4 regions of the Paenibacillus sp. FSL P4-0184 genome follow, and region 1 is predicted to be linked to each of the others. Evidence: predicted binding sites of a transcription regulator. Region 1 holds the regulator's gene; each other region holds the start of a gene.
The links. Region 1 encodes Rex, which represses fermentation and respiration genes when NADH is low (regulators of the CRP and FNR family bind a similar motif). Its sites were predicted from a motif close to TTGTGAAATATTTCACAA; they were not measured.
Positions count from the first base shown of each region.

Region 1 (3,217 bases):
TAGCTATACGCAGCGCTTCCGGAGCTGGAACAGCCGTCGGATCACCACTTACACCTTTATGGATGAGGGCTGCAAGACGCATCTCTTCAAACATATCCAGGTTATTATTGCTTGCCGCACCATCTGTACCCAGTGATACCTTCACACCAGCCTTTAGAAGATCCGTAACCCGAGCCACTCCACTAGCAAGTTTCAGATTACTTCCTGGGTTATGAGACACGCCTACATCATGACGCGCCAGTATCTCGATCTCTTCATCATTCAAATGAACGCCATGTGCAACAATAGACGGACGTGTGAACATTCCAAGCTTCTCTAAATGCGCTACTGGCCGAAGTCCGTAATCCACCACATTCTGCTCCACTTCGCGTTTGGTCTCGGACATATGGGTATGCATCGGTAAATCCAAATCATGTGCCGCTTGAACAAACTTAACAAAGAAGTCCGGTGGGCAAGTATATGGGGCGTGTGGCGAGATCATCGTCGTAATTCTACCATCAGCCTTACCATGCCAATTTCGTGCAAAAGAAATCGCTTCCGCAAGCTTGTGATTTTGTACTTCCTCTGGGCATAATCCGATTACGCCTCTCATCAATACGGAACGGATGCCTGATAATTCGACTACCTCTGCTACTCGATCCATATGATCATACATATCCAAGAAGGTTGTAGTACCACCTTTTAGCATTTCCAGTACCGACAAGGAGGTTCCCCAGTATACATCTTCTCCAGTGAATTTCGCTTCCATCGGCCACATCTTCTCTTGAAGCCACACCTGAAGTGCTAAATCATCTCCATAACCACGAAGCAATGACATTGCCGCATGGCCATGTGTGTTTACCAGACCTGGCATAAACAGCAGACGACTGCCATCAACAACTTGCACATCATCTTCCATTAAAGGCTCTTCTTTTCCTATGTAAGTGATCAAATCATCTTCAATAGTCATATATCCATTCAGAACCGGCTCATCCGTTCCCGGAATAAGAAAACGCCCGCCCTTAATAATCGTTTTACTGCTCTTCATTTCCGGTTTCTTCCTTTCCGTCTTTCAAATAATAAGCAAGGCTTTGCAAATCCGTTGTAAAATCGGCAGCATGAACCCGGATATTCGATGGTGTTTTTAGAATCACTGGTGCAAAATTCAAAATCGCCTCGATGCCAGACTCAATGAGAATATCTGCTACATTCTGCGCTTCTGAATCAGGCACAGTAATTATCCCAATTCGAATACCTTGCTCACGAATCGTCTGACCAAGCTCCTCCATCGGTTGAACGGTAAGAGAGTTGATTTTCCGCCCTACCTTAGGTGCATAGGAGTCAAATATAGCGGTAATCTTCATAGTATCTTTCAGATAAGCATTGTAATTAGATAATGCATGTCCAAGGTTACCGGCACCTACTAAAGCCACATTCAATTGTTGATCCAGCTTCAGAATATGACGGATTTTTTCAATAAGATAAGTTACGTCATACCCGATACCTTTTCTACCAAAGTCTCCAAAATAAGCTAAATCTTTACGAATTTGAGCAGGATTCAAATCAAGTTTTTGTCCTAGTTCTTGTGAGGAAACGGTTAATATTTCACGTTTCTGGAGATCATTCAAGAAACGCAAGTACACAGGAAGTCTGCGAACAACGGCTTCTGATATTTTATCCGATTTCATAATTTACCTCCTAATTTAAGTGATATTCTGTTCAAATCCTATCGAAATATCTGCACCTCGTCTCAAGGAAGAGCGGTATTCTTATACCGCCCTTCCTTGTAGAGTGATTAATAAGATCGATGACGTTCTTTTCAAGAAACGCCTCCGTCTTCCAACCACTCCGCTATACGAGGAACCATTTGATCCGTAAGCATATGCTCCATTTTCGGGCCAGGCAACGAATAGAGGAAATACTTCCCATAGTGAGATTCGATCACCCTTGTGTCATACACAATAACAATACCCCGATCTTGCGCTGTCCGTACCAGCCTCCCAAATCCTTGCTTGAAGCGAATAACCGCCTGAGGAACAGACAACTTCATAAACGGATTCTTTTTCTGGGCTTGTAATAACTCAGACTTCGCTTCCGCTAGGGGGTGGTTTGGCGGTTGAAATGGGAGTCTCACGATGGCCAAGCATGTTAATGCTTCACCTGGAATATCTACACCCTCCCAAAAGCTGCTTGTTCCTAACAGTACAGAAGCTGCACTGTCCTGAAAACGGCGGATCAGCTTGCTACGGCTGCCCCCCTCCACGCCTTGACCTAACACCGTGATCTCTTGTGAGGCTAGAGCCTCTTTCAGAGGATCGTAAACCTGGCGTAGCATCTTGTAAGAAGTAAACAGGACAAGCATCCGCCCACGTGTTGTAATAGCTGCTTCTGCTAGTGACTGTACGAGTGTATCGACAAATCGGGCATCGCCTACACTACCCTTCACACTTGGGAAATCCCGCGGAATAACTAACAGCGCCTGCTCCCGATACTTAAAGGGAGAAGGCAGGAGTGATGTCATCAGACGCCCCTCTTCCGCAGCTTCATTAAGTCCGAGATTATCAATCATAAACTGGAAAGATTTATCGACAGAGAGTGTCGCCGAAGTTAGTACGATACTTTTCTTCTTGTCGAAAAACAGCTCCTTAAGCTGAGTACTAACATCAACAGGAACGGCATACAACTGTAGCGATTTACTGCGATAATTTCCATTCGCCTCCAGCCAATATACTACATTCTCATCATTTAATCCCATAAAAAACCGTACTTGCTCACGTATAGAAGCTAAATCCTTAAATAAGCCGCTAATATCGGTAACTAGGCTATCTGAGGAAGATTGACCTTCTTGATCTCGCATCTCATTAAGCATTTTATCACCTTTACGGATAATTTCGCTTAATGTCAGATTCATAGTATTCTCTAAAGCAACCAATTCATCCCAATCTTTCGGTTTACGGGTAGGAAGTAACCGCATGACTAACTGGCCGGCTTCTCCCGCCGCTGCATCGCTGCGTTCCGGCAAGAGGGTGAATAGTTTATCACTAAGCAGATCCCAGGTTTCTTTTACGGTAAGAAGGTCCGGATAGATTCTATCGATCACTCCGCTCCATTCAGAAGCTTCCTCACTGCCTGATGACTGAAGCATTTGGCGAAGTGTAGGAAGTTGGCCATTTCGACTATCCTTATAAAGACGCGATAGTGTATGTGCCACCGTGAAATGCTTCATATGCATGCCTAA
Region 1 covers NZ_JBBORN010000001.1:4,269,720-4,272,936, reverse strand. The annotation lists gene MKY52_RS18750 (amidohydrolase) at 1-1,027, opposite strand, end outside; gene MKY52_RS18745 (redox-sensing transcriptional repressor Rex) at 1,014-1,667, opposite strand; gene dinG (ATP-dependent DNA helicase DinG) at 1,799-3,217, opposite strand, start outside.

Region 2 (3,217 bases), 2.6 Mb from region 1:
CGCCCCGGCTCCATCCTACATACTGTTGACGTGCCATTTCCACGGCCACGCCGCGATGAGATTACGGATTCCCCGGACTTTCTTAAACTCAAACGCCAGCTGTCACAGTGGATGCGAGAAGAACAAGCTAAAAGCGAGAAGTAGCTTTTTGAATAGAGGTCACTCCACTCACTTTAAACGAGAGATTAAACAAAGAACCGCCCGGGCTTCAATTAGCCCAAGCGGTTCTTTTGTTTTAACCAGAATAGCAGTTAAATCTTATTGTGCTTGTACAAACTCAGCAGATTTAATCCCTGCTTGACGGCCGAAAATAATGATTTCTGCTACAGAGTTACCGCCGATCCGGTTTTGACCGTGCAATCCACCTGTAACTTCACCAGCCGCATACAGGCCAGGAATAGCAGCGCCGTCTTTATTTAATACTTCTGTGTTCGTATTGATCTTCACGCCGCCCATGGTGTAATGAATCCCTGGGGCGATCTTAATAGCGTAGTAAGGACCCGCGGACAAATCGTTGTCCATCCCTGTTGTTCTGCCGAATTCAGCATCGTTCTTGTTCTTTACCGCGCTGTTCCAAGTATCAAGTGTCGCTTTTAGCTTATCGGCTGGAACACCGATTTCTTTCGCCAATGCTTCGATGGTATCCGCTTGGATCACGAAGCCCATTTTGTCATATTGTTCAATTGCTTTCACGCGTGATTTGACACCGGAATCAAAGACAAGCGTAGCCGCTTTTTCAGGAAGTGCATTGATCGCTTCGGTAACTTTATCACGTGTAGTCAATTCGTTTACGAACCGTGTGCCTTCGCTATTTACGAGGATAGAGCCTTCGCCGCGTACAGCTTCCCCGATCAGATAAGATTTTTCTTGTTGAACTGTTGGGTGAACCTGGATTTGATCCATATCAACGGTCGTTCCGCCAAGTGCCTCAATCATCTTGATTCCGTCGCCGGTACTGCCGATTTGGTTAGTCGTTACGTATCCTTCCAGATCAGGTCTAACTTTTGATATCATATCCATGTTGGATCCAAAACCACCTGTTGTTACAACAACTGCCTTCGCTGTAATGGTTTTTTCATCAGCTTGGTTAAAGAGTACTTTGACGCCGTTAGCCTTACCGTCTTTTTGAGTAATTTCTTTAACATCCGCGTTCACAAACAGTGGAATTTCTTTTTCTTGTACGTTTCTAACCAATCCTTTGACAAGGTATTGGCCTACCGCAGAGCCGTCTTCTGGACGGTGGGTGCGTTTTTCGCTCATGCCGCCTGTGATCGTAATATTGTTCAGCTTAATTCCGATCGAATCCAACCAATCGATTGCACTTGCGGAATTGTCAACGAAGAAACGAAGCATCTCTTTATCGTTCGTGTCATGGCCGCCCTTTAATGTCTCTTCATAAAACTTATCATTGCTATCTTCAATGCTTTGCTCTTTTTGAAATTTCGTTTGGGAAGCGTTCATTCCTGAGGAGGATTTACTTGTATTCCCACCTGCAACCGGCATTTTTTCTAAAATAACAGGGTTCAAGCCTTTGGCCTTAGCTTCCAGTGCAGCAGACATTCCTGCACCACCAGCACCAACAATAACGATATCATAATTATCTTTTAATTGATCCAGTGGTGTGTAACTAGCTTCTGATGCACCTGATACGGCTTCAGCTTTATCATTTTTGGCCGTCTCATTTACCTTACTTTTGTTCTCGTTGCCATTACTATTACCTGCGCTGTTGCTATTACTGTTACCGCAGCCTGCGATTACGAGCATGACAGAGAGAATGAGAATGAGAGCAGTACTTGTTGTCTTCTTCATCTTTATAACGCCCCTTTGTGAATGTTTTCACATTTATGATAACGCAAAGTCGATGTTTTGTGAAGGTATTTCTGTAATTAGTTATGATTACTGTTACATTTTCATGTATATTTTCATTTAAATTTCCATAAAAATCCTCAATTTCAAAGGCTCCATAGCTTACTACTCAAAGAAAGCCACCCTATCCAGGGTGGCCTTTAATCTTATTTTCTTATCAGCGTGTGAAACACAAATTTGGGTAGTACGGACTGTCTGTGCCTTAAGGTATATAAGCTATAACTTCAATTTCTACGAGCCCATCCTTAGGCAGACGTGCTACTTCAACAGCGCTGCGAGCAGGGTATGGCTGAGCAAAAAACCTTCCGTAAATCTCATTCACCTTAAGAAAATCATTCATATCCTTTAGGAAAACGGTCGTCTTTATTACCTGATCCATGCTTGTACCCGCCGCTTCCAGTATAGCTTTGACATTCAGCAACGATCGTTTGGTCTGTTCCTCAACCGTAGCAGGAAAAGTCCCCTTAACCGGGTCTAGTCCGAGTTGTCCTGAAGTATATAAGACGTTCCCAAGCTTTACAGCTTGAGAGTAAGGTCCAATTGCACCTGGTGCATCCGTTGTTATTACAGTTTCTTTATGCATATTTGTCATTTTAAAAGACTCCTTTATCCAGCTTGTTCATTAGTGTTACCGTCATATTCCTTTAGCATTTCTGCCTGTTGCTCTGGCGTTAACTTCGCGATACCGAATCCCGTGAAGCCCCATATCGTCGCAAAGATTATTCCTGTCCAACAGAGAACAGCCCAAGGTAAATAATCTAGCGTTGCAACACCCAGCGTACCCGCCATATAAGCACCTGCAGCTGTCCAAGGCAGAATAGGCTCGGTAATCGCCGCTGAATCCTCGATGGTACGTCCCAAGTTCTTCGGATGCAAGCCCCGACGGATATATGCTTCACGCAGCATTTCCCCTGGCATTAAGATGGATACCTGACCATTACTTGTAACTCCGATCATCGTAAGACCTGTAACAATTGTTGCTACGATCATTGAACCTGTGGAATGGACGAACTTCAAAAGCTTATTAACAATCAATTCCAAGGACTTCGTCAGAGATATGGTTCCAGCGAACGTGATTGCACAGAAGCAAATGAGAAGTGTACCCATCATGGAGTTCATTCCGCCACGATTTAGAAGACGGGGTACATCTTCAATAACGTTGGCAGAATCAAACCCAGCTACTTGAACCATAGAAATATTAAATCCATTAACAACAGAAGATACGACATCATTCAAAGTAAATCCCTGGAATACAAGTGCGTTAGCCATAGCGAACATAGAAGAAATCAGCATGACCGGTATTGTCGGTTTCTTCGTAATTGAACCATACAAGATGATTAATACGGGTACT
Region 2 covers NZ_JBBORN010000001.1:1,657,085-1,660,301, forward strand. The annotation lists gene MKY52_RS07070 (ABC transporter ATP-binding protein) at 1-144, shown strand, start outside; gene MKY52_RS07075 (flavocytochrome c) at 259-1,809, opposite strand; gene MKY52_RS07080 (RidA family protein) at 2,069-2,458, opposite strand; gene nhaC (Na+/H+ antiporter NhaC) at 2,473-3,217, opposite strand, start outside.
Region 2: the regulator Rex is predicted to act here: its motif matches at 1,825-1,842, upstream of MKY52_RS07075 (flavocytochrome c).

Region 3 (3,217 bases), 1.8 Mb from region 1:
TATGCCCCATTAGCTTCCAGGTAGATTGTTTGTCAGGACCAGCCTTCTGGTGTTCTGCGACCTCCTGTGAAGAATCTCCTCCGACTTTCTTGAGATATACAAAAAAGAATACCGCAAATACCGCTGAAGTTACGCCGTTCATCACAAAGCTGAGCATATAAGAAATATCGGCCAAAAAACCACTTAACGCCGTACCCAGTGCTACACCAATATTATTAGCGACATAAATAACATTAAACAGCTCTCCGCGCTGCTTCGTAAAACGAAAGCCGATAAATGCCTGAATCGCAGGTAAGGACAGTGAATTAAAGAGCCCTACCAGTCCCATCGCGACCATAAATAACGTCCAGTTGTTACTTGCTGCCGGCAAAGTGAACAGAGCAAGTGCATTCATGCCCAGCGCTCCAACAATCAGCCGGTTAACGCCTACCTTATGATAGAGTGAGCCCCCGAGTAGTTGACCCACAATTCCTCCAACTGATTGAATAAGAATCACTAATCCGGCATCCGACATGCTGCGTCCAAGCTCATCAAAAACATACATTGTAACCAATGGCCACATCAGTGCACTACCCGTTGCATTAATAAGACTAGCAATTAAAAATATCTTAACTTCTTTAGGATAATTCTGTAAAAACTTCATAAGTAGTGTACATCCCCTGTAATATATGTGTCATTATTCCATCCAGTATTATCCCAAAACAGGGTTCAGGGCAAGCGGACGCATTGACGTGCTATCGTGATAAAGTCTCAGTATACTTTACCTCTTATTTAGGACTAACTTCTGCCGTAGCTGAGAAAAAAGTAGCACCTTTCACGTCCGCATTCCTCCCTATTTCTATTATCTATTTATATTTTATAGTTGCCGCTGTCGTCCGTAAAGTAGACTAAACAATAATGAAGTGTTTCGTTATTACAAAGTCGGGGTAATAGAGCCTAGAAACACTCCCCCTTTTAAAATTCGCTGTGCATCCGAATTCGTTCCCCCGAGCTCGGATACATCACGGCGGATTTTATTTGTCTATACAGCAAAAAGCACCCCTCAACTATTCTAAGGAGTGCTCTATAAGATAGGTTTAGGCGTGTTTTTTTACACCGCTGCCGGACATGCTGTCCACGGACTGAATAGATGCAGGCTCTTTGCGCAGGTAAGCCATCCAATAAGCTGCCGCAACAAAGATCGCACCGCCCGTCAAGTTTCCTAGCCATACCGGAACAAAATTGTTGAAGTACTCTCCCCATGAAAAATAACCTTCAAAAATAGCTGCCGGAATTAAGAACATGTTGGCTACAACGTGCTGGAAGCCGATAGCTACAAAAGCCATCGTTGGGAACCAGATACCGAGGATTTTGCCACTGAAGTTATCTGCTCCATAGGAGAGCCATACCGCCAAAGCTACAAGCCAGTTACAACCGATACCGGAAACAAATGCCGGCAAGAAGTCTGCCTCAAGCTTATGTCCTGCCATCTCCACTAATTTTTCCAAATACACACCGTCAGAGGTTAAACCCACCACGTGACCGAAAAAGTAAGCTACAAACAAAGCTCCCGCTAGATTGCTCAGGGTAATCAATACGAGATTCTTAACCACTTCCCAGAAGGATATCTTCTTCGCCATAAAAGCAAGTGGCACAGCCATCATATTGCCTGTCAGCAGTTCTCCCCCTGCAAGCAGTACTAGAATCAATCCAACAGGGAAGACAGCTGCCCCAATAAAGTTAGCGATGGATCCCCATTCATGTGGTGCGCCAGCAATGACGCGAATATCCAGTAAAAATCCGAGCGCGATAAACGCTCCTCCCAAAAAGCCCAGAATTAGTACGGTGCTTAAAGGATTGTGCGCCTTTTTTATGCCGTTCTCGACCGTGACTGCGGCAATCTGCTGCGGTTTATTATAAGCCATGATTCCTATCCCCTTCATCTATTTACTTAAAATTTGTTCCTTTACGACCATTGTAGCGTGTCATAAAACACATTAACGTGATAATTATCACTTAATGAAAAACTAAGTGAAACTTTTCACTGACATGTCAAATTTAACGAAGCGCATCCATAATTACATTTGTAAGAACAGGCTCCATATTATTTTAAAGGTAAATAGTACCAGCTTCAATCACAAAAAACCGGAGCCATATATGGCTCCGGTTTACCCAACTTTATTGTTCACAGGCATATAAATTATACGGTTACTGCCTCTTTACTTGGTACTGATGCCGGTAGCGATTCGAGGCCTACTGTATTCAGGAAGTTCCAAGGCTTGTTGTAATGAGGTTGGAAGAAGAAATCGATAAAGGCAAGCTGATCGATTGTCATTTTATTTTGAATACATACAGATACTGTGTTGATCGATTGCGTCAAGTCCGTCTTGGACAAGATTTGCGCTCCGAGAATGCGGCGTGTGGCGCGATCAAATACCACTTTTAATTGCACCTGCTCGAAGGTTGGCATAAATTCTGGACGGTAGTTGTCAATAATCATGGTAGTTTCTACGTCCATTCCTTCAGCCTTAGCCCCTTCTTCAGTAAGACCGGTAGCAGCGATATTATCTTCATAAATCTTAATGCCCGAAGTCCCTTGAGTACCCATATAAGGAATCGTCTCTTTCACTAAGTTACGTGCGACCAAAGTGCCCATCCGTACTGCATTGGTTGCCAGTGGAATATAAGCGTGCTTACCCGTAGGGTTGTAATGAATCGCGCAGCTGTCACCAGCGGCATACACATCTGGGCAACTAGTCTGCATATAATCATTGACCAGAATTGCGCCATTTGGCAGCATATCCACTTGACCTTTTAACAGCTCAGTATTCGGACGGAAGCCGATGCAGAGAATTACAAGATCCGCCTCATGTTCCCCTTCGCTTGTGATAACCTTGGTAACTTTACCACCTTCACCAGCAAAAGAACTTACCTTCTCATTCAGCGCTAATTTAATACCATGATCCTTAAAGGATTGTTCGATCGGCGCAGTAAACTCTGGGTCCAAATATTTATTCAAAATACGATCTTCGCCATCAATCAGCGTAACTTGCTTTCCGTTCATTTGGAAGGCTTCCACCAACTCAACGCCGATATATCCAGCGCCTACGACTGTGATTTTATTCGCTTGTTTAGCTTTTTCTATAATGGTATTGGAATGATCATAGTTCTTGCAAAGCAAGACGCCTTCCAGCTCAATCCCTTCGAGCTTCGGTACAATCGGCCATGATCCCGTAGT
Region 3 covers NZ_JBBORN010000001.1:2,518,590-2,521,806, reverse strand. The annotation lists gene MKY52_RS10890 (MFS transporter) at 1-643, opposite strand, end outside; gene MKY52_RS10885 (formate/nitrite transporter family protein) at 1,077-1,904, opposite strand; gene MKY52_RS10880 (FAD-dependent oxidoreductase) at 2,180-3,217, opposite strand, start outside.
Region 3: the regulator Rex is predicted to act here: its motif matches at 2,009-2,026, upstream of MKY52_RS10885 (formate/nitrite transporter family protein).

Region 4 (3,217 bases), on a different contig from region 1:
AGCCGTACAAGAACAGCCAGAGCACCGAGATGCCAATTATTTCGTAACTCATCATTCAGTGCCCCCCTTTTCCGTAGATTGATTAGGATGTTCCTTCATCCATTTCTCCATCTCAACTTCTGCCGGATTATTGTTGAACAAGCGTCTTAGCACGATTACACACATACTGCCGAGTACGATGTACAAGAGCAATAAGGCGAAGAATATAATTCTTACATTCGGTGAAGTCGTGGCAGCCTCCTCTACACGCATATATCCACGGATAATCCACGGCTGTCGCCCAACCTCTGCATAAAACCAGCCTAGCTCTACAGCTAGAAAAGCGAGCGGTGCGATCAGTGCGATGATGCTAAGCATCCACTTGTTAAGCGCATTGCGCTTTTTCCAGAACACAAACAGGAAATATAGGACTGCTATCGCGAGCAGAGCAAATCCGATTCCGGCCATTAAATCAAACAGATAATGAACGAGAAGCGGTGGCCATTCATCCTTGGGGAATTCCTCCAGCCCCGTTACCTCTGCATTAAAGTCTCCAAAGGCCAGAAAGCTGAGCACCTTCGGCAAATGAAGAGCCCCTAGAACTTCATGCTCTGCATTCAGCCATCCCATTAAAACCAAATCCACACCGCTACCCGTCTCAAAATGCCACTCTGCCGCTGCAAGCTTCTCCGGCTGATGCTCGGCCAAAAACTTGGCGGACACATCTCCAGCTAACGTGTTCAGCAAGCCGAACACCAAAACAACCGCCATCATGAGATTCAAGGATTTTTTGTGGTATGCGGATACCCCTTTTCTCAGCATCGCAAAGGCTGCAATACCGGCTAACAAGGCAGCTCCTGTCAAATAGGCCGAGCTTAATACATGGAACACCTTGGAGAACGTCGCCGTATTCAGCATCGCTTGCACTGGGTCAATCGCTGTGAATTGGCCTGCTTCCATGACAAAGCCTCCAGGCTGGTTCATGAATCCGTTCACCGTCGTAATAAAGACGGCAGACATGCCTGCCCCGGCGACAATAGGAATCGTCAGCAGCCAATGGATATACGGATTTTTGAACCGATCCCACGTATACAAATAAATGCCCAAGAAGATGGCTTCAAAAAAGAACGCAAACACTTCCATGAATAACGGAAGAGCGATAACATTCCCAGCCAGTTTCATAAAATTCGGCCACACCAGTGCCAGTTGTAGTGAAATCGCTGTACCGGTCACGACACCAACCGCTACAGAAATGACAAATCCCCGAGACCACCTCTTCGCCATAAGTGTATAATGGGGATCTTTCTTTCGGATCCCGATGAACTCTGCTATAGCGATCATTAGCGGTATACCGACGCCAATCGTCGCAAAAATAACGTGGAACCCGAGAGTCAAGCCTGTCACCAGCCTGCTCCATAGCACCGTATCAATTGCCATTCTTTACTGCTCCCTTCAAACTCTGTTCATTTTTCGTCATAACTTGATGCTTATGATTAGGCCGGCTAACTCTTAGGCTGTATTCAATATCAGGTTTAGCAGGGCTCAGCGACATCGTTGCCTGTTCGTTTTAGTATGACGTTCCTCGTTCTTTGCTATGTAAAAAAGAGAAAAATTTCACAAAGCAAGAGTTGGCGAGCCTGATTTACCTGATACTGAGCAGTCAAATTAATAACGTGACCTAATGATTAAAATCATCTTATCTTAAATTGCAAGTAATTCAATCACAGATATCTCTTTATCCCTAAACGTTCAAGAAAGGGTCAAATCTTTCTGACAACTCAGTGAATAACACAAAAAGAACCCAAAAGAGCTATTGATTCAATAGCGTATATATGATTTCACAAGTCTCCTCCTACTTCGATGTTAGAAAAAAACAATATTTCCTCATTTTTACCTCTAATATATACCCCCTTCTGCAACAAAAAAACACTGACTCAAATCATCAGTGTTTTTGAATTAAAGCTAATGTCATCTTCGTCATGACAAATCTTTCTCCATTTCATATTGCTCGATGTATACGTCAAGACCAACACTTTGAAGGAAACGTATAGAATTTGTATCTCTTTTGTCTACATTGTTAACGGTGATGATAGAATGTCTCTCTCCCATCCAATGAAATAAGGAACGCCCAAATCCCTGGTTTCTTTTTTCTCGCAAAATACCGAATTGTACAACTGCTCCGTTAGCCGATTTTATTACCGCGTATCCACAAATCTTATTCTCTTCCCTTATCGTGACCACATCGTATAAATGCGGGTTTCGTAAAATCGCATGAACAGATTGTTCCCAAGAAGGTTCAAAATTCCAATAAGAATGTACCGATGTCCAATCGAATTCTTCCGGTCGAACCATTGTAATGAATGTATGTCTATGATCGTCCTGAAGGGTGACATCAATACGCCCCTTGAAACAAGCCAATTCTCTATGAATTTGAAATCCTATGGCGGTATACGCTTTTATAGCTTTATCATTCGTTTGAATCACTTCAAGCAAACACTTTTGAATATGAGCTTCTTTAAGGATGGGAAGAGCATGACGATAAATTTGTTCGACTAGCCGTCTCCCTCTATATAAAGGAACGACTCCTGTACCAGTATTAAATGCAGTACTTTCGCCGTTACGATCCCCGATGCCATGCATAACAAATGCAACCAGCTTCTCTTGATCAAAAGCACCAAACGACATCTGATAATTAACTCCCGCACCTGCAAATTTATCAGCTAAATACTCCGAAGAAACATGAAATGGAATTACATAATCGGAGAAGGCTTCGTTAAAGCAAGTTGTAAACTCTTGTAATTCAAGATCCTTAACACTTTTGATCAACATGTAGTTTTTTTCTCCTTTTCTTTTGGTACTAAGTTCTTAATCATCAGCCAATCTCCAATTCATCATTTAGTACGGCCATAGAAAAAAGAATACCCATCTGACTTTCCAAGCTTAGTCGTCTCCATTCCGTCCACTATCTTGACCGCTTTCAGTAACGATATAATTTGTGTATTCATGAGCTTTGCATCAAATTTGCCCATCTCTCTGTCTTCACTATCCACGAGCAGATAGTCGGGCATTGGAATGAAGCCAATCACCGGTATCCCTGCTTCAAATAAAGGCTGACTCTCTCCAAACTCAAACTTGTTATGTCCACGTAATAATACAGTACGTGTGCCGTCGGTCTTTTCAATAGCTTTCAGCCATATGGCCGCCATCATTTCATTCCCCGCATAGGTGTATTCTGTAC
Region 4 covers NZ_JBBORN010000002.1:1,393,774-1,396,990, reverse strand. The annotation lists gene MKY52_RS28085 (cytochrome d ubiquinol oxidase subunit II) at 1-55, opposite strand, end outside; gene MKY52_RS28080 (cytochrome ubiquinol oxidase subunit I) at 52-1,416, opposite strand; gene MKY52_RS28075 (GNAT family N-acetyltransferase) at 1,957-2,808, opposite strand; gene MKY52_RS28070 (hypothetical protein) at 2,871-3,217, opposite strand, start outside.
Region 4: the regulator Rex is predicted to act here: its motif matches at 1,582-1,599, upstream of MKY52_RS28080 (cytochrome ubiquinol oxidase subunit I).